Regions from separate parts of the Pseudoalteromonas sp. SWYJ118 genome, predicted to be linked through region 1. Evidence: predicted binding sites of a transcription regulator. Region 1 holds the regulator's gene; each other region holds the start of a gene.
The links. The regulator MetJ, encoded in region 1, represses methionine synthesis genes. The targets are predictions, from matches to a motif close to TAGACGTCTAGACGTCTA.

Region 1 (10,117 bases):
CGTCGCACTTGTTGAAGTAACGAAGTTTGAAAAGGGGCTAATACTTCAAATGTGTAGTTTGGCGGTAAATCACCTGATGTTTTACCAATTTCAGCTTCATCAAATCCTTTATTATAATAAGCAACAATACTATTTGTATATTGGTCGCCACCAAAAACTTGGTCTCGTGTATAAATTGTTTCCCCAGCTTGAACAACGCTCACGAGCATTAAAACCGCACCAATATCAACCACAGCCACACATTTATTAAATGCGTCGCTAGGTAATTGCTGGTAATACACATCCATTGCACGACTTAATGCATAGCTTTCTACATCAACTATTTTAGCTTCTAAATTTGCAGCTTCTAAAGCGCCAACACGCGCTTCTACACTCTCAGTACGAGCAGCTGAAAGCAAAACATTCATTTTACTAGGATCGGCCTCATTCGTCGAAAGCTTCTCAAAGTCGAGGCTCACTTCATCAAGAGGATATGGAATTAAACTATCGGCTTCAATTTCAATTTGCGACTCAAGTTCAGCATCAGTTAACGATACATCCATGAAGATCACTTTTGTAATGACTGTTTGGCCAGAAACAGCCACTGCTGCAGATTTTAACGACTTTGGTAATTTTTTTCTTAATTTTGTAATTACGTTACCAATCGCTTCAATATCTTGAATTGTGCGCTCACTCATTGCGCCTTTTGGCATCGGCTCAATTGCAAGTGCTTCGAGTCGAAATCCAGTTTCAATTTCACGTAAAAGCACAGCCTTAATAGAGTGTGATCCAATATCAATTCCTACCATCATTTGGGACGGTTTTTGAAATAGTTGACTTAGCATGTTTCAACTTGGCCTTTGTTTTAATAATAAACAAGTTATAATTTTTATATGAAAAAATATTATTCATTTTTTAATCAATATATACTAGCAGTCAAAACTCGCAATTGGGAGTCCATTTAGGGAAATATAAGTGATTTTATTAAAACGAACTTTACAATTTTTTATCATTTGTGTGTTAATTGGTCTGATTACTTTGATCAGTCTTTATTACTACGTTAAACCTGATATCCCCAGTGTGCAAGTTTTAAAAGACGTGCAATTACAAACTCCTATGCAAGTATTCACTAAAGATGGGCTTTTAATCAATCAATTTGGTGAAAAACGTCGTATTCCAGTGACTATTGATGAAATTCCTCAAACACTCATTAATGCATTTTTAGCGACAGAAGATAATCGATTTTACGATCATATAGGCATAGACCCTATTGGTATAGTACGTTCGGCTGTTGTTCTTATATCTACTGGCGAGAAAAAACAAGGTGCAAGTACTATTACTATGCAGCTTGCTCGTAATTTCTTTTTAACACGCGAAAAAGCGTATATCCGTAAAGTTAAAGAAATATTTATAGCGCTTCATATTGAAGGAGTGTTAACAAAAGACGAAATTTTAGAGCTTTACCTTAATAAAATAGAATTAGGTAATCGTGCTTTCGGTATTGGTGCAGCAGCGCAAGTTTATTACGGTAAAGAGCTAAAAGATTTAACACTTGCGCAAATGGCGATGATTGCAGGTTTACCTAAAGCACCTTCAGCTTTAAACCCAATTCGTAACCCAACGCGTGCAAAAGCGCGCCGAAATGTAGTTTTAGGCCGTTTACTGACCGAAGACTATATAACACAAGAGCAATATAACGAAGCAACTAGCCAACCTATTACAGCTTATTTTCACGGTGCAGAAATAAACTTATACGCACCGTATATCTCTGAAATGGTGCGCGCTGAAATGGTTTCGCGCTATGGGGTAGATAAAGCTTACAACTCTGGTTTTAAAATTTTTACCTCAGTAGAGTCAAAGGTTCAAAAAGCAGCGCAAAACGCACTTGTAAATAACTTACACAGTTACGATATGCGTCATGGTTTTAGAGGTCCAACTGATGTTTTATGGAATCCTGAAACACAACCAGCTTTAACTGAGCAACAAATACTCAATAAATTACAGAGCGTAAATGAGTTAGGCACTTTAAAAGTTGCAGCAGTACTCAGTGTTAATAATAAAACAGCTACAGTACTACTTAAAAACGGTGAGCAAACAACTCTCAGTTGGGATAGTTTAAAATGGGCGCGTAAGTATATTACTCGCTACCGCCAAAGCTTTGCTCCAAAAGCAGCTACTGATATTTTAACGCCAGGTATGCAAATATGGGTACGTCAAAACGAAGATAACAGCTACTTATTAAGCCAAATACCAGAAGCATCAAGCGCTATTGTATCCCTCGATCCACAAGACGGTAGAATAAAAGCTATTGTAGGGGGTTACAGCTTTGAGCAAAGTCAATACAACCGAGCGATACAAGCTAAGCGTCAAGTGGGTTCTAATATAAAACCTTTTATATATTCAGCAGCACTTGAAAAAGGTTACACGCTTGCGTCTATATTAAATGATGCACCTATAAACCAATGGGATAAGAGCCAAGGCGTAGCATGGCGCCCTAAAAACAGCCCTGCTGTTTACAACGGTCCTATTCGAATTCGCCGTGCTTTAGCACAGTCTAAAAACGTTATTTCGGTGCGCTTACTACGTGGTGTTGGATTGCAACGTACAGCTGATCACTTACTAAAATTTGGTTTTAAAGACGCTGACATTAATCGTAGTGAATCATTAGCACTTGGTAGTGCTTCTATTACCCCGCTTGAACTTGCAAGAGGCATGAGCACATTTGCCAATGGCGGTCATTTAATTGAACCTTACTTTATCTCAGAAATTCAAGACGCTTACGGCAATATATTGTTTAAAGCAAACCCTGCTCTTGCCTGTGACGAAGAGCCTTTGCCAACACACAATGCTCTCTCGATGCATAATAGTGATGATGAAATGGAGCAAACGAAAAAATGTGCGCCGAGAATTATTTCTAAGCAAAATGCATTTTTAATTGCTGATGCTATGAATAGTGCAATTTGGGGGGGTGGTAGCTGGGCTCATAAAACAGGTTGGAGTGGAACCGGTTGGCGAGCACAAGCGCTAGATCGTCGCGATATTTCAGGTAAAACAGGCACAACTAATGACTCAGTAGATACCTGGTTTAGCGGTTTTAATAGTAATGTGATGACCTCAGTTTGGGTTGGCTTTGATAATCCGGGCAACGCTCTTGGTCGCTCTACATATAACAACAACCTAGATAGCAGCCAAATATCAGGTGCGGAATCTGGCGCTAAAACCGCGCAGCCAGCATGGGTTGAATTTATGAAAGCGGCACTTGAAGGCAAGCCTGAAGCCCCAATTGAGCCGCCTGAGGGACTTGTTTCTATTCGTATTGATTTAGCTACCGGCTTACTTAGCCATAAAAATGATTACACGAGTCGATTTGAATATTTTGAAAAAGGTACTGCACCTACAAAGTATGTGCTATCTCAGCCTAACGATATATTTGAAGAAGACACTAAAACAGAAGAAGAGCTATTTTAATAATATGTATGTAATACAAAAACGGCAGCTTATTTAAGCTGCCGTTTTTGTTTAAACCAAAGGTTTATTTTAAGTTTTGAACAAGCCAATATAAATCAGAGTGCACACCCGCGGCGGTCACTTCTCTACCCGCTCCTGGCCCCTGAATCACTAATGCGTTATCGCTATACCATTTGCTATTAATTACAAAAATATTATCGCCAGGTGTAAGGTTTGCTAATGCATCGCCATTAGGCACATACGCTATTCCCACTTTAGCAATTACTTCACCTTGTGTGATTTCTAACAAGCCCGTATATCTAAGTACTAAATTTTTAGACTTTGCTGTCACTGCATGCTCTTCGATGAACGCGTCTAGCTGTGCTTTTTTATTTAAAAAGTCATCCCAACTTCCCAGCGCAAGTTCATCTGGCATCAATGCCGATAAGCTAATATCGTCAAGTTCAAGCTCAACACCTAGCTCTCGAGCTAAAATAAGTAGCTTACGCTGCATATCTCGCCCAGATAAATCTTCGCGAGGGTCTGGCTCTGTGAATCCCATTTTCTGAGCTTCCAGTAGCAACTCAGAAAATGGCCTTGTTCCATCATATTTACTGCATAACCACGAAAGCGTGCCTGAGAAAACACCTTCTATACGTGTTATTTTATCGCCACTATTTTGCAAATCAGCCAAAGCAAAGTTAATAGGTAAGCCAGCGCCTACACTGGTGTTATATCGCCAATGTAAATTACGTTCTTTAATATTACTACGAAGTGCTTTATACCAAGTAGTAGGTGCTGTTCCAGCGTATTTATTAGCACTAATTAAATGACAGTTTCTATCTACAAAGTCTGGATATAACAAGCTAAATTGTTCACTTGCGGTAATATCAATTACAATTTTATGCTCGTAATCGAGCTCATTTATAGCATTCAGTAAATCTGCAGATTGATAGCTATTTGCCTCATGCTGCCATTGAGTTTTCCATTGCTGTGTATTAATACCACTTGCATTAAACAGCATTTTTTTAGAGCGAATTAGACCGACTAATTTAATACTAAAGTCATCCGATAAACGCTCAAATTGTGCCGATAACTGTTTAATGAAAACGTCGCCAACGTTACCAAGCCCCGCAACTATAATTGCGATTTCTTGGCCTTTATTAATTAGCTTATCGTGTAAGTCACTTTGTATATCACTATCTATAAATTGATCGGTAAGCAATAAAGCATAGCCAGTATCTTGATGGACAAAACGAGGTTTTATGCTGTGGAGTTTTAATAAATCTAATGCTTGTAAGCTTAATGTATTAACGTCTTGCTCAAGCGCTACAATTGCACAACCGTTTAAATTTGACTCGCTAATATTTGCCCTACCCGCAAAGTAATTAATAACTTGATATGTTTGTGCAGCCGGTACTACTAAATACACTTCACCATTATGGTTAAAGTGATGAAGGCTATGCTGAATAAGCTGACTAACACTTGCAACCTCACCTTCACTTAACCCTTCAACCATTAATAGGTCAACATTTTGCAACGTGGTTATAAAGCGCTTTTTCTTCGCTGAACCTTCTTTTACTATATCTGTTGGACTTGCTTGTACGTCAAAACTACTGCGAACAGCTAGCTTAATATCTGTGTTTTTAAGTGGCGATAGTGTTTTTGCATGTAATACAGGGTTACCCAAACGAGCTAATAAATTAGCCTGTCCACGGCAAATTTTGCCGTACTTAATCGCTTTTTGTACCTTGCGAGGATCAGTGCTATACACCCCCTGTGTATCAGTCCAAATACATACTTGCTTAGCATGGCAATAATTTGCAAGTAGTGTTGCACTGTAGTCACTGCCATTTCGGCCAAGCGTTACTGTCTCGCCTTTGATATCTGCGGCAATAAACCCAGTAACAACATTTATTTTATTAGGCAAAATTAACTGCCCACATTGCTGCGCATTTTGCGCATGCATTAATTCGCCATCATTTAAGGTAAAAAGAGTACGTGCATCTTGAGCGCATGCCTCAATATTTAGCTGCTGTAAATAAGTAGCGAGTAAACGTGCTGACCACAGTTCGCCATGTGCAAGCAATGCAGCCTCTTTTAGCTGCTCAGCTTGAGCAAGTTCTGCAATATAGCTAAGTTCGATACTTAGTGTTTTAAGTGCACTTCGTTTTAAATCGGCTTCTAATAGCTGCTCTATTAAATCACTTTGATGGTTATTTAACTGCAGTAAAATATCAGCGACTGCTTGAGTATCTTGTTTTTGATAGCTTTGCCAAAGTAATACTAGCGTATCGGTTGTCTTACCCGCAGCCGATACCACAACACAGTCGCCCGTCTGAGTATGCCCAATAATTATTTTAGCTACGCTTTGATAGCGCTCACTTGAGCTTAAGCTTGAACCACCAAATTTATGTACACAATTGACCATATTTATACCAATTCGCTTAATTAAGTTGTCTATTTTGAGGATAAGAAAACCGTGTCGATAACAAGGCAAAAATTTCGTTGTTTAGTTGTTCTATATGAGAAATTTTTAACGAAGTTAGCGTGCGGTTTAATCCCTCAAATTGATTAGGTATTATTGCGGATTGGTATTACTTACCAAAGCGCCGGACGGGCTGCACTTAATTTAACGTTACCACCAGGAGTGCCTGCTCCTTTGCCTACACGGCCAACATTTTTATTTTGCCCTGGTTTTACAAGTTCAAACACTCGTTCAAAATCAGCGACTAAATCGTGTATATCTTCAATACCTACCGAAATACGAATAAGCGTATCGCCCACACCCGCTTCTAAACGTGCTGTTGCCTCCATACCTGCGTGCGTCATAGTTGCAGGGTGACAAATTAAGCTCTCTACGCCACCTAGTGACTCAGCTAAACTAAACGTTTTAAGGCTAGTTAAAAATGCCGCAGCGTCGTTTATATCGCCTTTAATATCAAAACTCACCATGCCACCAAAACCAAGTTGCTGTGCTTTAGCCAGCTCATGTTGAGGATGTGACTCAAGACCTGGGTAGTAAACTTGGCTTACATATTCAGAGCTTTCAAGATACTTAGCTATTGCCAGTGCATTTTCTTGATGCTGCCTTAGGCGCACATTTAAAGTACGTAAACCACGAAGCGTTAAATAGCTATCAAAAGGCGCACCCGTAATACCAATGTTATTAGCCCACCAAGCAAGCTCATCGCCTAACTCTTGTGTTGCGGCAATAACAGCGCCGCCTACTACATCTGAGTGTCCGTTAATGTATTTAGTGGTTGAATGCACCACAATATCTACACCAAACTTAAGAGGATTTTGTAAAGCAGGCGACAAAAACGTGTTATCTGCAGCCACCAATGCACCGCATTGCTTTGCAACATCGGTCACCGCTTTAATATCTGTTAAACGAAGTACTGGGTTACTTGGGGTTTCTATCCAAATAAGCTTTGGTTTAATTACTAAAATTTGTTGAAGGCTTTCTTCTTTTGTTAAATCTAATATTTCGAGCTTTAGTAGTCCGCGTTTTTGTAAAGATGTAAATAAACGATAGCTGCCACCATAACAATCATGTGGAATTACTAACGTATCGTCACTATTAAGTAGCTGAGTAGCTAAATGCACGGCAGCCATGCCTGTAGCTGTAATTATGCCACGAGCGCCACCTTCAAGCTTAGCAAGCGTCTCAGCTAAAATATCACGATTAGGATTACCGCTACGACCATAATCATACTCACGCTTAGTATCAAAGTCGGCAAACGAATAAGTAGTCGATAAATAAATTGGCGGTACCACCGCACCATGATGTTTATCAGCATCAACGCCGTTACGTACAGCAATGGTCGCTTTGTTTTTTTCGCTCATATTCGTCACCTGATTAATTTGGATGTTTAGACGTCTAAAAGAGTAAGTTATCCGTTTTGATAAGTCAAAGTATTTTAAAGCTCTAGATGGCTAAAAGTAGAAGGGGCTTCTGCGAATAACACATTTTAGCTCACAAAAGTGTGCTTATCTTTACACCTACAATAGGCTTATTAAGATAGATCGGTATCTATTATTTGACTATCTTTTTTAAATCGATAGAATTTCACGCATATTTACACGCTTTTTATACCGTGTGAGAAATTAATAATCTGAGGCAACGATACATCTTATGGCTAAATGGAATGGTGAGTATATTCACCCATACGCAGAACACGGTAAAAAATCAGAGCAAGTTAAAAAGATCACCGTTTCGATCCCGCTAAATGTATTAAAGGTATTAACTGACGAACGTACACGTCGTCAAATCAATAACCTTCGCCATGCTACAAATAGTGAATTGCTATGTGAGGCATTTTTGCATGCTTTTACTGGCCAACCTTTACCAAATGACGATGACTTACGTAAAGATAACGCCGAAAAAGTACCAGAAGAAGTTAAAAAAATAATGCAAGAAATGGGTCTAGAAGTACCCGTTTTAAACGAAGAATAAATATTACAAAGACAAAAAAACCTCAGTAATTACTGAGGTTTTTTTATGTCTAAATTTTATTGCATAGCTCTACTGTATAGATTTACTGCATATAGTTTTCAGGTAGCTCAATTTGTGCAACACCTGACTCAATAGCAGCAAGTGCAACAGCTCTTGCTATACGCGGCAGTAAACGTGGATCCATTGGTTTTGGAATAATATACTGCGCACCAAATTCTAGTTTATCTACTCCAGCGGCTTTTAAAACTTCTGCAGGTACTGGCTCTTTGGCAATACTTCGAATAGCATCTACTGCAGCAATTTTCATTTCATCGTTAATAGCACTTGCACGTACATCAAGTGCACCACGGAAAATAAACGGGAAACATAAAACATTATTAACTTGGTTAGGGTAATCAGAGCGCCCTGTTGCCATGATTAAATCGTTGCGTGCGCCGTGCGCAAGTGCAGGATCAATCTCAGGATCTGGGTTTGAACATGCAAACACAACTGGTTTTGCAGCCATTAGCTTTAAATCTTCAGCCGCTAATAAGTTAGGACCAGAAACACCCACAAACACATCAGCATCTGCAATTACATCTTGCAATGTACGCTTATCGGTATTGTTAGCAAAAAGCTGTTTATATTCATTTAAGTCATCGCGGCGGGTATGAATAACACCTTTGCGGTCAAGCATATAAATGTGTTCACGCAGTGCACCACACTTAATTAACAGCTCCATACACGCAACAGCGGCAGCGCCTGCACCTAAACATACAATAATTGCATCTTCAATTGACTTACCTTGTACTTCTAGCGCATTTAACATACCAGCAGCCGTTACAATGGCAGTACCGTGTTGATCATCATGAAAAACAGGAATGCTACAACGCTCTATTAATGCTTTTTCAATTTCAAAACACTCTGGTGCTTTAATATCTTCAAGGTTAATACCACCGAATGTGTCGGCAATATTGGCAACCGTATTAATAAAGTCTTCTGTTGTTTTGTGCTTAACTTCAATATCGATAGAATCAAGCCCTGCAAAACGTTTAAACAATAGCGCTTTACCTTCCATTACAGGCTTAGACGCTAAAGGACCTAAATTACCAAGGCCTAGAATTGCAGTACCATTAGTAATAACCGCAACCATGTTACCTTTACCCGTATATTTATAAGCATTTGCAGGATCTGCAGCTATTTCACGTACAGGTTCGGCAACACCTGGGCTATACGCAAGTGCAAGATCATGAGCCGTTTCAGCTGGTTTTGTAAGCTCAATGCTAATTTTACCTGGTACGGGATGTGAGTGGTAATGTAGTGCTTGTTCACGAAAGTCAGACATAACGCGATGGTATCCTGCAATTTAAGTTAAAGTGAGAGATGGAGTCTTGGGGTACGATACCCTTATTATTTTTAAATTCCAAGCAATATCAGGTCTATCCTGTTATATGCTATATCCTATAATTTTAAGAGGTTTTTCAGTAACTTTGCAGGATTATATCAACATTTAATAAATAAAAATTCACCTAAAAAGTAAGTTTTAAGGTGCTTTTATGCCTATCAAAATCTTATAAAATGTATACTTAAAGTATCAGCATAAACTTAGAATAACAGCCTACTACCCTACTTTAAAAACAGATAAGCCCACGTTAGATACTTTTATCAACCTAGTTAAAAATTGTACTATTTAAAATATAGAGAATATCTATCGATTTGTCTGTAAAGGATTATGCATACTCAGAATAAGAATAGGAAATAGTTATGCAAAAGGAGGGGATAGTTAAAATCAACGAAATAATACCAATCTGCTTATATATGGGGTCTATTTAACGTTAAGAAAATTACGCTAGAACTAGGCAAAAATTTTTGTATCTAGTTGTTCTAAATAAAAATTTTTTAACGACGTTATAGTGCAATTTAATTCGTTAAATTGCTCAAAGATTTATGTAGGTTAGTTTAAGATAATAAATAACAAATTTTAGGCACAAAAAAAGCACCCTAAGGTGCTTTTTTTAACTAAACAGCAATAATTACTTCTTGCTGGCAAGTGCACCAAAGCGCTTGTTGAAGCGATCAACACGTCCGCCAGTGTCTAAAACTTTTTGCTTACCAGTGTAAAACGGGTGACACGCAGAACATACGTCTAAGTGAATGTCTTTACAAAGAGTTGAGCTAGTTTCGAATTTATTTCCACATGAACATGTTGCAGAAATTACTTCGTACTTAGGGTGAATACCTTCTTTCATAGGA
Region 2 (10,117 bases), on a different contig from region 1:
GTAAATTAGCGCCATTGAATGGGTGTATTATAGGTAGGCAAACAGTATGGTTTAAACTCCGTAATTCTTTAATTAACAATGAGGTGTCGAGTTCTCCATCGTTACTTAAGTAAATGGCAATATGCTTTGAATTCGTTGTTTTTTCGCTTTTTAAATGTTGAATAAAATTCATTTTTAGCGATTGCGCAGCAATTATTTGCTGATTATTTGACAAGTTTTTACGGGTATTACGAATTTCTGCTCTTATTTTTGCGCGTTTATTACTCATTAAATTAATTAGCCATTCTTAAAAAGAGAATAAATCGGGAAAAATTAAAAAAACAGCCAGTACGACTAGCAAAATTGTGGCAGTTGCAATCAATGAATATAAAAGTAAGTTACTGCGTTTTTTAGGAGGCGCTAAATCATCATCTAGCATTAGATCGTCACCTTGCCATTCGTCAATACTTTCGTCTGGTGCTTTTAATTGAGCTTCAGGAAGGCGTTGCTCTAACTCGTCTAGCTTTTCTTCAAGGCGAATTAAGCTGCTAGTGATGTAATCGAGTGCATCAAAAATACGTTCGTCACGTTGGTTGTTATTTGCAGCAGGGTTTGAGCCATTTTGAATGATGTTTGAAACAGCTTGAAGCTTACTTTTAATGCCTAAGCCTGCTAGTAACTTAGCCTGTTTTAACGCTTTGTCTTTATCGCTTGGTGCAAACAGTGGCTTACCTTTAAAAAAAAGAGCTACTTTTTCATCTGATGTTTTTAATTTTGCAGCTAAATTTGTACATGCTGTTTTTATGTCAACGTTATCGGCAAGTCCTGCAAATATAACGCGAAAGTTATCGGCCATTTAACTGTCCCTAAAGCTTTTATAATGAAATGAGTATATACCTAAAGTACAAAAGAATTCGAGGTCGATTTAATAGTTATTTTGTAGACGCTCTACAAACAATATAGCGAATAAGTTTTAGATGTAAAAACGGCCCTTAAAAGGGCCGTTTTTAATTTACTACAACAATTTTGGCTTAAAGGCCGGCAGCTGCGCGAAGTGCGTCTGCTTTATCTGTACGTTCCCAAGGGAATTCGTCACGACCAAAGTGGCCGTAAGCCGCTGTAGGAAGGTAGATAGGGCGTTCTAAATCAAGCATTTGAATTAAGCCGTAAGGGCGCAGGTCAAAATGTTCACGAATAAGCTCGATTAAACGGCTTTCTTCTAGCTTGCTTGTACCAAACGTTTCAACGCTGATAGAAGTAGGCTCTGCAACACCAATTGCGTAAGAAACTTGTAGCTCACACTTGTCAGCAAGACCAGCAGCAACAATGTTTTTAGCAACGTAACGTGCAGCGTATGCTGCTGAACGGTCAACTTTTGATGGATCTTTACCAGAGAATGCACCACCACCGTGACGAGCCATACCACCGTATGTATCTACAATAATTTTACGACCAGTTAAACCACAGTCACCCATTGGTCCGCCAATTACAAAGCGACCTGTTGGGTTAATGAAAAACTTAGTTGCACTTGTAATAAGTTCTGCAGGAAGTACCGGCTTGATGATTGTTTCCATCACAGCTTCTACTAAATCTTTTTGCGAAATGTCTTCGCTGTGCTGAGTAGAAAGTACAACAGCATCAATACCTACTGGCTTACCGTTTTCGTATGCAAAAGTAACTTGAGATTTTGCATCTGGACGTAACCAGTTAAGCTCGCCGCTTTTGCGTACTTGCGCTTGGCGCTGTACTAAACGGTGTGAGTAAGTAATTGGAGCAGGCATTAGTACTTCTGTTTCGTTACATGCGTAACCAAACATTAAGCCTTGGTCGCCAGCGCCTTGCTCTTCTGGGCTAGTACGGTCAACACCTTGGTTAATGTCTGGAGACTGTTTACCAATAGTGTTTAAAATTGCACATGAATCGGCATCAAAGCCCATGTCTGAATTTGTGTAGCCAATGTCACGAATTGTTTTACGTGTAATTTCTTCGATATCAACCCATGCGCTAGTAGTGATTTCACCACCAACCATAACCATACCGGTTTTTACGTAAGTTTCGCATGCAACACGGGCATGAGAGTCTTGCTCTAGGATAGCATCAAGTACCGCATCAGAGATTTGATCGGCGATTTTATCCGGATGACCTTCAGAAACTGATTCAGAAGTAAATAAATGTTTTGCCATTGTAATTCTGCTCACAAATATTGCGCTTCACAAACGTCGGTATTAGCGCTAAAAAATTAAGGGGCGTATTTTATCGAAAACAAAACATCTTGCATAGTGTTTTTACGCCTAGACGTCTAAATAAAATGTATAATAACTTTTTGGTCTTAAAAAATATTCATAATGCCTCATTTTTATGGGGTTTTTAATTGCACACCGCCCCCACAATAAGTAAGAATGGTGCCATAAAAGCTCTTAAGTGACTTATGAGCATAAACGATTACATAAATACCCGCGCAAATACAAATAAAGGTAGGAGAATTCATGCCATCTCGCAAAGAACTTGCAAATGCTATTCGCGTCTTGTCAATGGACGCAGTACAAAAGGCCAAATCTGGTCACCCTGGAGCCCCTATGGGCATGGCTGATATCGCAGAAGTACTATGGCGCGATTATCTAAAACATAACCCAACGAATCCAGAGTGGGCTGACCGTGACAGATTTATTCTTTCAAACGGCCACGGTTCAATGCTTATATATTCTCTATTGCACCTAAGTGGTTACGACTTACCGCTAGACGAAATTAAAAACTTCCGTCAAATGCATTCTAAAACACCAGGTCACCCTGAGTATGGCTATGCACCAGGAATCGAAACTACTACGGGTCCATTAGGTCAAGGGATCACAAATGCCGTAGGTATGGCAATTGCTGAAAAAGCGCTAGCTGCACAGTTTAACCGTGAAGGTCACGATATTGTTGATCACTTTACCTATGCATTTATGGGCGACGGTTGCCTAATGGAAGGTATTTCTCATGAAGCGGGTTCACTTGCAGGCACATTAGGCCTTGGTAAACTTGTTGCGTTTTGGGATGACAACGGCATTTCAATCGATGGTGAAGTAGAAGGTTGGTTTACAGATGATACACCAGCGCGCTTTAAAGCATACGGCTGGCATGTAATTAGTGGTGTTGATGGCCACGACAGCGATGCTGTAAGTGCTGCAATTGCAGAAGCTAAAAATGTTACCGACAAGCCATCACTAATTTGTTGTAAAACAATTATTGGTTACGGCTCACCTAATAAATCAGGTAGCCACGATTGTCACGGTGCTCCACTAGGTGATGACGAAATTAAAGCATCTCGCGAATTCTTAGGTTGGACTGGCGATGCGTTCGAAATTCCTGATGATATTTACGCACAATGGGATAGCAAAGAAAAAGGCCAACAGCTTGAATCAAGCTGGGACGAAAAATTTGCAGCATACGCAAAAGCATACCCAGAGCTTGCAGCACAATACAAGCGTCGTATTAACAACGAACTGCCTGGCGATTGGGCTGAAAAATCTCAAGCGTATATTGAGCAATTACAAGCAAACCCAGCAAACCCAGCGTCTCGTAAAGCATCGCAAAATGCATTAAATGCATTTGGACCGTTATTACCAGAATTTATGGGTGGCTCAGCCGATTTAGCTGGCTCAAACTTAACAATTTGGGATGGCTCTAAAGGTTTAACACGCGATGATGCAAGCGGTAACTACATTTACTACGGTGTACGTGAGTTTGGTATGTCGGCAATTATGAATGGTATTGCCCTTCATAAAGGCTTTATTCCTTACGGTGCTACGTTCTTAATGTTTGTTGAATATGCAAAAAATGCTGTACGTATGGCTGCATTAATGAAGCAACCAAGCATTTTTGTATACACGCACGATTCAATTGGTTTAGGTGAAGATGGTCCAACTCACCAACCAGTTGAGCAAATTGCAAGCATGCGTTTAACGCCTAACTTATACAACTGGCGCCCGTGTGACCAAGTTGAGTCGGCAATTGCATGGCAACAAGCTATTGAGCGTAAAGACGGTCCTACATCGCTTATCTTTACTCGCCAAGGTCTTGAGCAACAAGCACGTGACGCACAGCAATTAGCAGATGTTAAAAAGGGTGGTTACATCCTTAGCTGTGACGGCAATCCAGAGATTATCTTTATTGCGACGGGCTCTGAAGTGCAACTAGCACAAGATTCAGCAAGCGAACTACGCAGCCAAGGTAAAAAGGTACGTGTTGTATCTATGCCATGTACTGATGCCTTTGAAGATCAAAGCGCAGCATACAAAGAAAGCGTATTACCGGCATCTGTTTCACGCCGCGTAGCAGTAGAAGCTGGTATTGCTGACTACTGGTACAAGTACGTAGGCCTAAATGGCGCAGTAGTAGGTATGACTACCTTTGGTGAGTCAGCACCTGCAGGCGAGCTGTTTGAGCACTTTGGTTTTACAGTGGCAAACATTGTAAGCAAAGCAAACGAGCTTTTTTAATCGCTTTTGATTAAATAAAGTAAGTAATTGAAAAGCCCGCACATGTTGCGGGTTTTTTTATGCCCTTACATGAAGCAACTTCACCTTGAACAATGCAGCTTTCCTTGCAAGAAAGTAAGCTATCAGGCAAGGTAGTGCGATAAAATTCATAAATAAAAATCTTAAATTAATAGCAGGAGCTAAAAATGCCAAAGTTCGATAACGTGAGTGTAGTAAAAAAAGCCAATGTATATTTTGACGGAAAAGTGTCGAGCCGTACCGTTATTTTAGGTGATGGCGAAGCGAAAACGTTAGGCTTTATGCAACCAGGTGAGTTTGTTTTTGATACAAACCAAAAAGAATGCATGGAGCTTTTAGCTGGCCAATGGGATATTTTATTACCAGGCGCGAGTGAGTGGAAAACATTTAATGCAGGTGAGTCGTTTAATGTAGATGCAAACGTAAGCTTTAAAGTAAAAGTATCTGACTTTGCTGATTACTGTTGTTCGTACACAGATTGATCAATCAGAGCTTAAGTTAAGTAGACGTCTGAAAGCCCATGCAATGTGGGCTTTGCATAAACTTTGCGCAACACATGATTTAAATCACCAAAAGCCGTAAATAATCCTCAAATATCTCTCTTTTTTCCTTGTGTTAATCTAAATAGCCCCCAATACTAATTGTAGGTAACAAATAAAAGGATACCCTATGAAAATTAATCTTTCTGGTCACCATGTTGAAGTTACTGACTCTATTAGAGAGCACATCAACGAAAAATTTTCAAAAATCGAGAGCCATTTCCCATCGCTTATTGCGCTCGATATTATTTTGTCTAAAGAGCATCATAAGATCCAAGCTGAAATTAGCACAAATTACGAAGGCACGCGCATATCGGTAAAAGGGGAAAACGAAGTTATGTACCCTGCCATTGCAAGCGCAGCTAAAAAACTCGATGCGGCACTAAAACATCGAAAAGGGCAAATAAAAGCTAACCTACACGAAAAGCCTGTAAGCACGACACCTGAAATCGCACACGAGATCATCCAAGAGATGGATCTTAAATAAAAATTAGTCACAAAGTATTGTAAAAAAGAGCCGCATGGCTCTTTTTTATTGCCTGTAATTTCTGTAAGTTAGAGGCTCACACACACACTATTTTTGAGCAGTAAATGAACCAAGCAGTATCGAAATGGAAATCAAGCCTGAACGCGCTTGGCCCTGGGATTCTCATGGCAACAGCCGCTATTGGAGGTTCTCACTTAGTTGCCTCTACACAAGCTGGGGCAATATTTGGCTGGCAATTATTTTGGCTTATCCTCGTTGTTAATGTTTTAAAGTACCCGTTTTTTCGCTTTGGTATGGAATACACTCTCGCTACTAAAAATAGCCTAGTAGAGGGGTATAAAAGTAAAGGTCCGTTTTACTTTTATAGCTTTATTGGTTTAAACATTGTAGCCGCCGTTGTTAATACCGCCGGCGTATTACTGCTTACCGCAAGCTTACTGCATTACGCTCTACCTATTGTTATTGAAGTAACCTTACTTTGTTGGATGCTGCTAGGGGTATGTTTAGTTATATTACTACTTGGGCACTTTAAAGCGCTCGATAACGTTGCCAAAGGCATTATGGGGCTGCTTACACTTGCAACATTAATTGCTCTTGCTATAGCATTTAGTAACGGTCCAATGGCACCTGCTGACTACGTTGGTCCTTCACCGTACGAACTTGCAATGCTGAGTTTTATGGTGGCTTTAATGGGGTGGATGCCAGCGCCTATCGAAATATCTGCATTAAGTTCTTTATGGCTAAAAGAAAAACAAGCGCAGCAAACAGTTTCTAAAAGCCAAGGCTTATTCGATTTTAATGTAGGTTACTGGCTTACAGCTGGCTTAGCATTAGTATTTTTTAGCTTAGGTGTATTAGTGCAATACGGGCAAACCAGCAGTATAGAACTCGGTGGTGTCGCGTTTGCCAAGCAGCTTATTGATATGTACGCATTAACAATAGGGGAGTGGGCAAGGCCGCTTGTATCAGCCATTGCTTTTTTATGTATGTTTGGCACCACATTAACTGTACTAGATGGTTACGCGCGTACTTTAAACGAATCGCATAAATTACTTGGCTTTAAGCAATCAAAACACAGCTTAAATATTTGGCTAATACTACAAGCACTTGCCGGTATGGCGGTTATTTTATTTTTTAAATCAGCCCTTGGCCCCATGCTTACGTTTGCGATGACGCTTTCATTTGTTACAACGCCTATTTTTGCATGGCTTAACTTTAGCCTTGTGCGATCAGAGCCAGCTATTAAGCACAGCGTGTTACTACGTAGTTTAACGTGGTTAGGGCTAGTGTATTTAGTAGGCTTTGCTTTAGCTTTTATAATTTGGAAGTTGGTAGCCTAATTAAAGATCAAAGCCCTATAACGGGCACTCTACTTTGTTATATTTATACTCAATAGGGAAAATCTGACCTTCTGCGGATTTTTTTATACTCTTATCGATACGTAAAATACTATTTTTAAAATCATCGACTAAACGATATCGCATTTCAGTCATTGAGTTTTCGCCTAAAATGTATATTTCTTCTTGGCGGATCTCCCCTCCATCTGCAATAGTAAGTGTAGTGATAGCATTTACAGTATTTCCTCCAAGGCTGTTTAGTACTCCTTCAACAATACCTTCATACCCAACGCTGTATTCAACTGATTGGGAGTAACCTAACTTTGTCCCTGTTACTTTTGTACCGTAAATATCTAATTTTAATTCACGCGTTTCGGTAACGCCTTCTTCACTACCCTCATATTTGTAACAAGCAATATTACCAAAATCCAGTTCGTCGTCAGAAATGTCATTCTCTATAGAAAACACAAACAGCTCACCTGTTTTTTTAACCTGGACACCGTAACGCGATGTTTCTGCAGTTGATACTAAACTTGCTACAGTCACATCTTTGGTTTCTTTGTAAAATATACTTCCTGAGCCAAAACAAATGTTTACCTCTGTTGTATCACAAGCTTCAATATTTGAATGATTTTCAATTTCTTCTGGAAGAGTGATATCATCCCAATTGTTAGCAAGTTTTTGTGTTGAAGTTTCGGATGCGCTATCTAATACAACTTTTGTCGAGTTGGAAGTGAAATAGTTGTAGCCAAAAAAACCAGCTAAAATGAGTAAAATAACAATAAAAATATTTTTCATAATGGATGAATTACAACAGCTTTAATCAAAAGTGCGTGAATTATAACGGTTTTAATCAAAAGTTCAATTTGATAAATATTACCCTTACTCACAATTGAAAACCTCGTGTAAATAAGTTATTCAGTAGTGCGAACAAAAAAATACTCGCCCTCTGATTTAGGTAACGATCCGCTTTTTATCAGGTCGCTCATAAAACAAAAATAAAAAAGACAGCAACAAAACACCCACCCTAAATTTTGTTGTTAAGTATGTTTTATTAAGCATGTTCGCGAGGTAAACTCGCGCCTACAGGATTGGGGTTATATTTGTAGGCGCGGCTTTAAGCCGCGTTTTTGGTTTTTTTTTTACTCCTCGCGAGGTAAAAAAATTAAGACAATACCTATCTTAATTGAGATAGCTTTGTTTGTTTAATTAAGGTGGATGTCTAGTTTGATTTAGTACGCGAGGTAAACTCGCGCCTACAGGATTGGGGATATATTTGTAGGCGCGGCTTTAAGCCGCGGTTTTGGTTTTTTTTTTTACTACTCGCGAGGTAAAAAAATTAAGACAACACCTATCTTAATTGAGATAGCTTTGTTTGTTTAATTAAGGTGGATGTCTAGTTTGATTTAGCAATAAAACACAGCGTGTTATTACGTAGCTTAACGTGGTTAGGACTAGTGTATTTAGTAGGTTTTGCAGTAGCGTTTATAGTGTGGGAGCTAGCAGCCTAAATATAACCCCTTACTTTAGGGTTTTAATTAAAGCCCTAAAGCCCTAAAGCCTTAAAGCATTAAATTCTAGGATTAAACGAGGTATAAATGGATATTAGAACAGGTGAACTTTCAAACCCTGAAGTTATAAAACTACTACAAGCGCATCATAACGATATGCTAAAGCACTCACCCGTCGAGAGCGTGCATGCACTGGATGTAAGTAAACTCACTCAGCCCGACATAACTTTTTATAGCTTATGGATTGATAATAATTTAGCGGGTGTTGGCGCTTTAAAAGCACTAAATACAACGCATGGCGAAATTAAATCAATGCGCACATCAAGCAACTATTTACGCCAAGGCATAGCGGCTAAGTTACTCACGCATATTATTGAGCAATCCACACTGCGTGGTTATAAAACACTAAGTTTAGAGACCGGCACCGCAGAGGCATTTTTACCGGCACAAAAGCTTTATGCTCAATTTGGTTTTAAAGAGTGTGAGCCGTTTGGTGATTATGAGCTAGACCCGTACAGCTTGTTTATGAGTAAAGTGCTTTAAAAGTGAGTAAGAGATATTATGGCTTATAAAGTTGAACTTGAAGCCCCAGCACTGGATGAATTTGCTAATTTACGCGCACAAGCAAAGTGGCAAAACCCTGACGATAAAACATTAAAAGTAAGCATTGAAAATTCATTGTTTTGGGTTGCCGTGTACCACATCGATAAGTTGATAGGTACTGGTAGAATAATCGGTGATGGGGCAATGTATTTTTATATTCAAGATGTAATTGTTGCGCCAAGCTATCAAAAACAAGGCATAGGTCATTTAGTTATGGCCCACATTGAAAACTACCTAAGCAGCACCTGCTCTAATGGCGCGACAATAGCTTTATTAAGTGCTCATGGAAAAGAGAGTTTTTATACACAATATGGTTATGTAAAACGCGATGGCGATGTTTTAGGATTAGGAATGTGTAAGTTTATTAGCAAGTAATAACAAATATTGCTGCATGATATCAAGACTATTAAGATAGCTTTTAGAGGTATGGCGCAATGAGCAAACGTGATTTATTTTCAGAATTAACGACAGCACTTGTGGACGCTAAAGCGCATTCACAAGGAAAGCTAACGTTAGGTACTCATTTAGTAAATGATATTAACGATCTTGTTATCTCCCCTGATGAAATAGTAAATATTCGAGAAACATCCAGCTTACACCAGCAAGAACGCTCGAAAATTGGGAACAAGGACGCAGCGCACCAAATGGGCAAGCGATAACATTGTTAAAGCTTTTGCAGCGTCATCTTGAGACATTGAATCATATAGCTGAGTTGTAGAGCTTTATAAAACAACTCTAAGTAAGTGATTAAGGCTTTTCCATGAATTACATATTTAAATTGCAAATTATTGTTTTATTCGCTAAGGAAAGTTTGTGAGGGTATATAAATATCGCGGTGGGGAGTTTGAGAGGGATTTAGAGTCTCTCTCTGAAAATTACTTTTGGGCTCCTACGAGAACAAGCTTAAATGATCCATGTGAAGGTTTTTTTGAGGATCAAAATGTTAATTCTGAACTGGACACTATTTTTAAAGTCTTTGCTAGAGGAGATAGTGGCACGGCTAACGCATTAGAGAATGTCAAAATAGTATTAAAGGAGCTATTAGGCTTTGTTGACAAGTCAGGTATATATTCTCTAAGTCAAACACCTCTAGATGAGTTGTTATGGGCACATTATGCATGTAACCATACTGGTTTTTGTGTTGAATATGATTTAGATAAATTAA
Region 3 (10,117 bases), on a different contig from region 1:
TTGGTTTTATTGGCGCAATTGCTTTATTTATCAAACGTTGTTACGCCAGCGATGTTGATTACTATATACAACCTGATGAAATTGCACGAATTGAAGCAGCATACAATTCAAGTGGGAATAAGGAGCTAAAAGCGTGAGTACACTTTCTGCAAATTTAGAATCTGCAAATTTAGAGTCTGTATCTCACGATGATCATGCGCACGAGCATGATCATCACGATACATCGGGCGATACCGTATTCGGTTTTTGGTTATACCTAATGACCGATTGCTTATTATTTGCCTCATTTTTTGCAACCTACGCCGTGTTATTTATGAACACAGCCGGTGGTGTATCGGGTAAAGATATTTTTGAACTCGACTTTGTAGCAGTAGAAACAGCTGCACTACTTATTAGTAGTATTACCTTTGGTTTTGCCATGATTGCCGCTCAAGGGCAAAAAAAGGCGCTCACACTTACTTGGTTATTTATTACGTTTTGTTTAGGTGCTGTGTTTATTGGTATGGAAATATACGAATTTCATCACCTAATAGTGAACGGGCATGGTCCGCAACATAGTGCTTTTTTAACATCGTTTTTCTCATTAGTTGGCTTACATGGTTTACATGTAACAGCCGGTTTAATTTGGATGACCATAATGATGATAGAAGTTGCTAAACGCGGTCTAGGTAAAGCAACCGTAACGCGTTTAAGCTGCTTAAGCCTATTTTGGCACTTCTTAGACATTGTTTGGATTTGTGTATTTACCGTTGTTTATTTAATGGGAGCAATGTAATGAGCCACAGCGAAACACATGCTGAGCACCATGATGAATATCATGGCAGTGTTAAAACTTACTTAATTGGCTTTGTGTTATCAGTAATTTTGACAGCCATTCCATTTTGGATGGTAATGGAAGGCGACTTCACAAAGGCAACAACGCTTTGGAGCATTGTTACTTTAGCAATCGTACAAATTTGGGTGCATTTAAAGTACTTTTTACACCTTAATTTTACGACCGAAGATGGCCGTGCAAGTACTTTCTCATTCCTATTCAGTGCTCTGATCATCGTAATGGTGGTTGGGTTATCTGTTTGGATCATTTATGAATCTAACGCAATGATGATGTACTAGGAGTTGAAGATGTTTCGTCGTTATTTATCAGTGACAAAGCCGGGTATTATTATGGGCAATTTGATCAGCGTAGCGGGCGGGTTTTTACTTGCCTCGCGCGGTGATATAAACCCATGGTTAATGATTGCTACATTAATTGGTTTGTCGCTAGTGGTTGCATCAGGTTGTGCTATCAATAATGTTATAGATAGAGACATAGATGTAGCCATGGCGCGTACTCGTACGCGAGTAACAGTAACAGGCGAAATGTCGGCCTTTGCTGCACTTAGTCACGGTATTTTATTGGGTGTTGTGGGCTTTGGTTTACTTATCGCCTATACCACTCAAGCCGCGGTATTTTTTGCAGCCTTTGGCTACGTAATTTATGTAGGGGTTTATAGCCTCTACATGAAGCGTAACTCAGTATATGGCACTTTTGTAGGTAGCCTTTCGGGCGCAGTACCACCAGTAGTCGGTTACTGCGCCGTAACAGGCCAGTTCGATATGGGCGCGTTAATACTGCTGGTTATGTTTAGCTTGTGGCAAATGCCGCACTCTTATGCCATCGCTATTTTTCGCTTTAAAGATTACCAAGCTGCAGGTATTCCAGTATTACCTGTAGCGCAAGGTATCGACAAAGCAAAACGCCACATTGTGCTTTATATTGCTGTATACGCGTTAGTTGTGATGTTACTGCCAATTACTGGCTACACAGGTGCTGCTTTTATGGCTGTTGCTTGTATTACCAGCTTTTGGTGGTTGCTAATGGCACTAAGAGGGTATCGTCGAAATATTGATGTAACCAGTTGGGCACGTAAAGTGTTCGCGTTTTCTATCATTAATATTACAGCGTTAAGTATTGCTATGGCTGTTGACTATCATAGCGTTGCTCCACAGCTATTAACACTTACCTAATTTAAAAACTTTAACATTCCAAAGTTAATCCAAAGGCTCGAAAGAGCCTTTTTTTATGCCTGAATATTGAAATTATTTAGCATTCGTATACTCGCTATTTTACTTTTTAAAATCATCAGCATTGTAATAAAGTGGTTTAAGGGTGCCGCAATTAATAAATTTATAAGTAAGCTCATTTTCAGCTGGGACACGTTTTGAGGTACGAAGCTTTTGCATACATGCATTAACTAAATCGACAAAAATAAGATGGTTATAGCTCGGCGCTTTTTGAATTTTATGAATATAAATACGCTCAGTACCGCTTAGTGTAATCATGTCGTAGTCTTGCCATTGCGATGATTCACTTAATTTTTTTAGTTCTCTGGCATACAGCTGCTTACTCAAGACCAACTCTTTTTTTGAATAAATTAAACTGCCACCTTGCTGATAATCACCTTCATAAATATCGGCAATAATTGTGATTTCTTCACCACGCATTAAATGCTGAATGTTAAACGCTTGTGGCTTTATAGTAATTAGCTCGGCATTTCTAACAAAATTTAACAGTGCAACATCTGGGTTTCCTATTCTATAGACAACCTGAACATCATCAGGAGAGTTATAACTAGGTAAGTTAATCGCAATTATAGCGGAATCTTTATTTACTAAGGCCATTGGGTGCTCAGAATTGTAAGCAGGATCTACCGGTGGAAGTTCTGCTTTTTCTTCTTCAGCTGCGGCAAAGCCACTTAAAGTGATTAGTAATAAAGTAAGTAGTAGGCGCATTATAATCTCAATTAATTTATGAGCTTAAATTGTAGTATAAAGTTTATATTACTTATATTTTTAAACTAAATTTAGACCTATATTATTACTCAGATATGGAGTGTAATAATGTTCGTGCCTTCAAATGTAGGTTTGGATCCTCTGGGTTTGACGTATTAGTCAGCCAAATTACATTACCTTCTTTATTTACAAACAATGTAGTAGGTGTGCCGCGTATACCTAATTGCTGTGCTATTGCATCGGCTTTTACGGCTGTTTTAAAAGTATAACCTCTATCGCTAAGCGCTTTAGCGGGAGTAGCATCGTCATCTTCTTTAAAGCTCACGGCAATGACCTTTACACCCATGTCATTTATTTTTTGAAGTGCTGGTTGTAGCTTTTTACAATATGGGCACCACGTTGCCCAAAAATGTAAAATGTAAGGCTGGCCTAATAAATCTTGAGTACTGAGAGCAGACCCATCGGCCATTTGTAGATTTAATATAGGTAATTTAGGGTATGTTGCTTCAGTGTCTTGCTCTTGCGCGCTAACTATAAAGCTTAATAGAGTGAGTGTGATGGCAATAAAGAGTTGTTTCATAGTGTTTTCGTTTTTATAGTATGTATTAAATAAGAACGAGTATTTAACATTTTTATTTCACATTAAAAACGAGCGGCTTGCTCAATAACAATACCATGGCGCTTAGCAAGGCGAAGGTGATCTTTATCGTAGCCGCCACCAATTACTGTAGCCACGGGAGTATTGTGTTCAAGGCAACGTTTTAGTACTAAATGATCGCGTTTAACTATGCCATCCCAGCTAATATCGAGTTTACCTAAACCATCACCTTGCCAAATATCAACGCCTGCATCGTAAAGCACTAAATCGGGATTTAACTCTTTGAGCAAAAATTGCAGTGTGTCGTCAACTATGCCTAAATACTCATCGTCTTTCATGTTATCGGCTAAGCCAATATCTAAATCGCTAGCTGATTTTCTAAAAGGGAAGTTTTTTTCACAATGTATAGAACAAGTATAAGCATATGCCTGATGCTCTAACATGGCCGCTGTGCCATCACCTTGGTGCACGTCTAAATCAAAAATAAGTACGTTAGTTACCTCACCCGATTCTATTAAAGTTTGCGTAGTAAAGGCTAAATCGTTAACCATGCAGTAGCCTGAGCCAAAATCGGTATGTGCATGGTGTGTACCACCAGCAAGGTGACACGCTATACCATGTTTAAGTGCTAAACGAGCTGTTTGAAGCGTCCCTTGAGGAGCTGTAAAAGTACGTGTCATAAGCTCTTTTGACCAAGGTAGGCCAATACGGCGCATCGCTTTTTCATCTAGGCGATTATTCCACAAGTCATGTATATAGTTTTCGCAGTGTATTAGCTCAAGCGGCTCTGGCGTGCCTAATATTGGCTCAACCAGGTTATCGCCAATCAAACCAAGCTTTGCTACATGCTGATATAAATGTGCAAACTTACTCATTGCAAAACGATGCTTTGGATCGAAATTAAACGAGTAGTTAGGGTGATACACCAAAGGTAAATGTGGATTTAAAGTCATGTTTGCACAAGTTAAAAAGTTTGCACTATGGTAATCAACTAATCCAAATGAGTCTATTCTTGTGTGTCGTGAATCAACATAGCGAGTTCGCGATGTAATAGTTCGTCATCAGCTAAGTTTAGCTCTATTAAACGCTTTAAATAAGTAATGCTGTCTATATCAATATGGTGGCATTTTAAACCAATATGATCCGCTTCTATATGGCACACCACAACCTCCATTTTTATTTCTATTTCGCTTTGAGGCAGCGAAAAACGCAGAACAGCTTGGCTATTTTGGTTGCCAATAAAAGCATCACATTTAGTGATTAATGCGCCATGTAAAGATACATCAAGTAATTTACATGGGTACTGGTGATCATTAAAAATTACTTGTGCATCGGTTGAAAATAAAACACGAGAAAACTGACGACGATTTTGCATAACCTAATTTAGCCTTACTGTTTTTATAATAAATTAAGCATAGCGGGTAATTCTCTACATGCTAGCAGGATATGCTCCTGTAATGCTGGTGGCATAAAAAAGCCCCGCATAAATGCAGGGCTTAGTTTTACTGTAATAAATTAGCTACAGTAAATATTAACCAATTTTTTTGTACTTAATACGCTTAGGTTCAGTTGCTGCTGCACCTAGTGTCTTTTTAAGCCACTCTTCGTATTCAGTATAGTTACCATCAAAGAAGTTAATTTGACCTTCGTCGCGGTAATCTAAAATGTGCGTAGCAATACGGTCAAGGAACCAACGGTCATGCGAGATACACATTACACAACCAGGGAACTCTAAAATAGCGTTCTCTAGTGCGCGTAGTGTTTCAACGTCCAAGTCATTGGTTGGCTCATCGAGTAGTAACACATTGCCGCCAGCTTTTAATAACTTAGCAAGGTGTAAACGGTTACGTTCACCACCTGATAGGTCTTTAACAAACTTTTGCTGATCGTTACCTTTAAAGTTAAAGCGACTTACATACGCACGGCTTTGGAACTCAAAGTTACCAATTTTTAGTACGTCTTGGCCGTCTGATATTTCTTGGAAAACAGTTTTGCTTTCGTCCATACCGTCGCGGAACTGATCAACAGTAGCAAGGTGTACGCTTTCGCCAACGGTAATGCTACCGCTGTCTTGCTTTTGCTCACCACTGATCATTTTAAACAGCGTTGATTTACCCGCGCCATTCGCACCAATAATGCCCACAATGGCACCTTTTGGCATGCTAAAGCTTAAATCGTCAATTAAAACGCGATCGCCAAAACTCTTACGAAGATTCGTTACTTCAAGCACTTGGTCGCCTAAACGCGGGCCAGGTGGAATAAACATCTCGTTAGTTTCGTTACGTTTTTGGTAATCAGACTGCTGCATTTCAGTAAACTGAGCCATACGTGCTTTTGACTTAGCTTGGCGACCTTTAGGGTTTGAACGAACCCATTCAAGTTCTTGCGCAATTGATTTTTGACGTGCTTTTTCAGATTTTTGTTCTTGCTGTAAGCGCGCATCTTTTTGTTCAAGCCAAGAAGAGTAGTTACCTTCCCATGGAATACCTTCACCACGGTCAAGCTCTAATATCCAACCAGCTACATTATCAAGGAAGTAACGGTCATGCGTAACCGCCACAACAGTGCCTTCGTAATCGTGTAAAAAGCGCTCTAACCATGCAACCGACTCAGCATCCAAGTGGTTAGTAGGTTCATCGAGAATAAGCATGTCTGGTTTTTCAAGCAGTAATCGACATATAGCAACACGACGACGCTCACCACCTGAAAGGTGCTCAATTTTAGCATCCCATTCTGGCAGGCGAAGTGCATCAGCAGCACGCTCTAAAACGTTATCAATGTTGTGACCATCGTGCGCCTGAATAACAGCTTCAAGCTCGCCTTGCTCTTTTGCAAGTGCGTCAAAGTCAGCGTCTTCCATGGCGTATTCGTTATACACTTCGTCAAGACGTTTAAGTGCGTGTTTAACTTCGCCAACAGCTTCTTCAACAATTTCACGAACTGTTTTGCTTTCGTCTAAAACAGGCTCTTGCGGTAAATAACCAATTTTTGTACCAGGCTGAGGATGTGCATCACCTTCAAAATCTTGGTCAACACCGGCCATAATACGTAGTAACGTAGATTTACCAGAACCGTTTAAACCAAGCACACCAATTTTAGCGCCAGGAAAAAAATGTAACGAAATATCTTTTAAGATAGTGCGCTTAGGTGGCACAACCTTAGATACTCGACTCATCGAGAATATAAATTTATCAGGTAAAACCATGGAGGAAAGCCTTCAAATAATAATAAAAATTTCAATGTTGTATTGTAGTGGCTGACAGGTGAAACAGTCAACGAATGGCGGGTTTTAAAGCACTAAAGCATGCTTGTAAGTAAAGTATAAAATCATGAATAAATTTCATTTAGACATCTATACATCTAGAGGTTGATATTTTTTACTTTCAGTTCATAATTAAGCTTCGGTTTTTATGAGCAGGAGTAAAGTATGCCAATTACAGTAAAAGACGAGTTGCCGGCAATTGCACGTTTACGTCAAGAAAACGTATTTGTAATGCCAAAAACACGTGCAAAAACGCAAGAAATACGCCCAATGCGTTTGGCTATTTTAAACTTAATGCCTAATAAAGTAGAAACCGAAGTACAGTTTATTCGCTTGCTTGCCAACTCGCCTTTGCAAGTTAACGTAGAGCTACTGCGCCTCGACACTCACCGCAGTAGCAGTAATTCAGAAGAGCACCTTGATACCTTTTATCGTTATTTTTCTGAGGTTAAAGACAACAATTACGATGCGTTAATTGTAACCGGTGCGCCACTTGCCCATTTAGAATACGACGATGTAGCGTATTGGGATGAGCTAAAGGTCATTATAGATTGGGCTGAGCAACACGTTACCTCTACGTTGTTTTCGTGCTGGGCAGCACATGCAGCGCTATATCATCGTTACAATTTAAAGCGCGATTTAAAAGACGACAAACTGTGTGGCGTATTTACCCACCAATGTTACTTTGATCACGGCGCACTGACTCGCGGATTCGACGACACCTTTTTAGTACCGCACTCACGCTACGGCCACATTGATATAAATAAAATAAATGCCTGTGATGAGCTAGTTGTACTGGCTGGTTCTGAGCGAGTAGGGGCTTACTTACTTAAAAATAAATCGGGTAGCCAAGTGTTTATAACTGGTCATCCTGAGTACGACGCCGACTCGCTAAAAGCAGAATACGACCGCGATTGTAAAAAAAGCCCTAATGCACCAAAACCCGAAAATTACTTTCCGGATGACGATGCAACCAAACAACCTTCAAAAACGTGGCAAAGCCATGCTTTTTTACTTTTTTCGAACTGGTTAAATTACTACGTGTACCAAACCACACCGTATGATATTAATTTAGTTAGCCAAGACGTGAGGACTAACAACTATGCCGAATAACGCTCCTACAAATAATAAGCAAGCCGAAATAAGCGCCGCATTAAAAGAACGCATTTTAATTTTAGATGGCGCTATGGGCACCATGATCCAAGATCATAAGCTAGAAGAAGAAGACTATCGCGGAGAGCGTTTTAAAGACTGGCATGTATTAATTAAAGGCAATAACGATTTATTAAGCCTAACCAAGCCCGATTTAATCACTGATATTCATCGTGGTTTTTTATCAGCGGGCGCCGATATTATCGAAACCAATACGTTTAACTCGACCACTATTTCGATGGAAGATTACGACATGGCAAACCTAAGTCGTGAAATAAATCTAGAGTCGGCTAAATTAGCTCGCGCAATTTGCGATGAATTTACAGCTAAAACGCCAGAAAAACCGCGCTATGTAGCCGGTGTTTTAGGACCGACATCTAAAACGTGTTCAATTTCGCCAGACGTAAACGATCCGGGTTACCGAAATGTCACCTTTGATAAGCTGGTTACTGCGTATATTGAATCAACACTTGCATTAATGGAAGGCGGCGCCGATTTAATATTAATCGAAACTATATTCGACACCCTTAACGCAAAAGCGGCCTCGTTTGGCGTAGAAGAAGCCTTTGAGCAAGCAGGGCGCACATTACCAGTTATGATCTCGGGGACTATTACCGACGCCTCTGGCCGTACGCTTTCGGGGCAAACAACCGAAGCATTTTATAATTCTATTCGCCATATTAAGCCTATTTCGATTGGTTTAAACTGTGCGCTTGGTCCTGATTTACTGCGCCAGTATGTAGAAGAGTTATCGCGCGTGTGCGAAACCTTTACATCGGTACACCCTAATGCGGGCTTACCCAATGAGTTTGGTGAATACGACTTAGAAGCGGGCGATATGGCAACCGAAATTATCGATTGGGGTAAATCGGGCTTTATTAATATAGTAGGCGGATGCTGTGGCACCACGCCTGCGCATATTCGCGCTTTTGCAAAAGGTTTAGCGGGCGTTAAACCACGCCAACTACCGGAGCTTGAAGTACGCATGCGTTTATCAGGCCTTGAAGCCTGTAACTTAAATTAAGGAGCCAGCATGACCCAACAAATAGCAGTATTTACTAATGTCGGCGAACGTACCAATGTAACGGGTTCTGCCATGTTTAAACGTTTAATCATGGAAGAAGACTTTGAAGCCGCGCTAACAGTGGCACGCGAACAAGTAGAAAACGGCGCACAAGTTATTGATATAAACATGGACGAAGCTATGTTGGACTCAAAAGCCGCCATGGTTAAGTTTTTAAACTTAATAGCCTCAGAGCCTGATATTTCTCGCGTACCAATTATGGTCGACTCCTCAAAATGGGAAGTAATAGAAGCAGGCTTAAAGTGTATTCAAGGCAAGGCAATTGTTAACTCAATATCGTTAAAAGAGGGCGAAGAGCCGTTTATTCGCCAAGCTAAAATAATAAAACGCTTTGGTGCAGCCGCTGTTGTAATGGCGTTTGATACCGACGGGCAAGCCGACACGGCAGACCGTAAGTTCGCAATATGTGCGCGCAGTTATAAAATATTGGTAGAAGACATTGGCTTTGCGCCAGAAGATATTATATTCGACCCTAATATATTTGCCGTAGCCACTGGTATTGAAGAGCACGACAACTACGCCGTAGAATTTATTGAAGGCACACGCCGCATTAAACAAAATTTGCCGCACTGTAAAGTGTCGGGCGGTGTATCAAATGTATCGTTTTCGTTTAGGGGTAATAACCCCGTACGTGAAGCCATTCACTCAGTGTTTTTATATCACGCTATTCAAGCTGGTATGGACATGGGTATTGTAAATGCGGGGCAACTAGCCGTTTACGATGATATACCAGAAGAACTACGTAAAGCCGTTACCGACGTAATACTTAATACCGACTCAGGCGCAGGTGAGCGTTTAGTAGAGCTTGCACCTAAGTATTCGGGTATGGCACAAGCCGAGCGAGTAGAAGATTTAGAGTGGCGCACATGGCCTGTTGCAAAACGCCTTGAGCACGCGCTTGTAAAAGGTATTACTACCTTTATAGATGAAGATACCGAAGAATGCCGCGCCGCAGCAGCTAAACCTATTCACGTAATTGAAGGGCCGTTAATGGACGGCATGAACGTAGTAGGCGACTTATTTGGCGCAGGTAAAATGTTTTTACCACAAGTTGTTAAATCAGCGCGCGTAATGAAGCGAGCCGTAGCCTACCTAGACCCATACATTGAGCTTGAAAAAGAAGAAGGCTCAACTAACGGTAAAATAGTGATGGCGACCGTAAAAGGTGACGTACACGACATAGGTAAAAATATTGTGGGTGTTGTACTGCAATGTAATAACTATGAAGTAATCGACTTAGGTGTAATGG

Region 2: a site for MetJ is predicted at 2,264-2,281, ahead of metK (methionine adenosyltransferase). Genes of this name have one in related genera too.
Region 3: a site for MetJ is predicted at 6,716-6,733, ahead of I6F48_RS06560 (homoserine O-succinyltransferase). Genes of this name have one in related genera too.

The regions. Positions count from the first base shown of each region.
Region 1 covers NZ_JADYXC010000007.1:102,331-112,447, forward strand. The annotation lists gene I6F48_RS09240 (pilus assembly protein PilM) at 1-824, opposite strand, end outside; gene I6F48_RS09245 (penicillin-binding protein 1A) at 955-3,447, shown strand; gene metL (bifunctional aspartate kinase/homoserine dehydrogenase II) at 3,512-5,857, opposite strand; gene metB (cystathionine gamma-synthase) at 6,028-7,275, opposite strand; gene metJ (met regulon transcriptional regulator MetJ) at 7,565-7,885, shown strand; gene I6F48_RS09265 (malic enzyme-like NAD(P)-binding protein) at 7,968-9,209, opposite strand; gene rpmE (50S ribosomal protein L31) at 9,898-10,113, opposite strand.
Region 2 covers NZ_JADYXC010000004.1:11,664-21,780, forward strand. The annotation lists gene I6F48_RS06100 (5-formyltetrahydrofolate cyclo-ligase) at 1-268, opposite strand, end outside; gene I6F48_RS06105 (hypothetical protein) at 287-835, opposite strand; gene metK (methionine adenosyltransferase) at 1,011-2,162, opposite strand; gene tkt (transketolase) at 2,466-4,457, shown strand; gene ppnP (pyrimidine/purine nucleoside phosphorylase) at 4,643-4,957, shown strand; gene hpf (ribosome hibernation-promoting factor, HPF/YfiA family) at 5,145-5,501, shown strand; gene I6F48_RS06130 (NRAMP family divalent metal transporter) at 5,666-6,841, shown strand; gene I6F48_RS06135 (hypothetical protein) at 6,857-7,636, opposite strand; gene I6F48_RS06140 (GNAT family N-acetyltransferase) at 8,437-8,892, shown strand; gene I6F48_RS06145 (GNAT family N-acetyltransferase) at 8,911-9,327, shown strand; partial or broken gene I6F48_RS06150 (helix-turn-helix domain-containing protein) at 9,387-9,670, shown strand; gene I6F48_RS06155 (DUF2971 domain-containing protein) at 9,766-10,117, shown strand, end outside.
Region 3 covers NZ_JADYXC010000004.1:107,937-118,053, forward strand. The annotation lists gene cyoB (cytochrome o ubiquinol oxidase subunit I) at 1-137, shown strand, start outside; gene cyoC (cytochrome o ubiquinol oxidase subunit III) at 134-775, shown strand; gene cyoD (cytochrome o ubiquinol oxidase subunit IV) at 775-1,113, shown strand; gene cyoE (heme o synthase) at 1,123-2,007, shown strand; gene I6F48_RS06535 (hypothetical protein) at 2,107-2,772, opposite strand; gene I6F48_RS06540 (TlpA family protein disulfide reductase) at 2,858-3,352, opposite strand; gene I6F48_RS06545 (histone deacetylase family protein) at 3,415-4,323, opposite strand; gene I6F48_RS06550 (PilZ domain-containing protein) at 4,377-4,745, opposite strand; gene ettA (energy-dependent translational throttle protein EttA) at 4,902-6,575, opposite strand; gene I6F48_RS06560 (homoserine O-succinyltransferase) at 6,798-7,745, shown strand; gene I6F48_RS06565 (homocysteine S-methyltransferase family protein) at 7,735-8,808, shown strand; gene metH (methionine synthase) at 8,818-10,117, shown strand, end outside.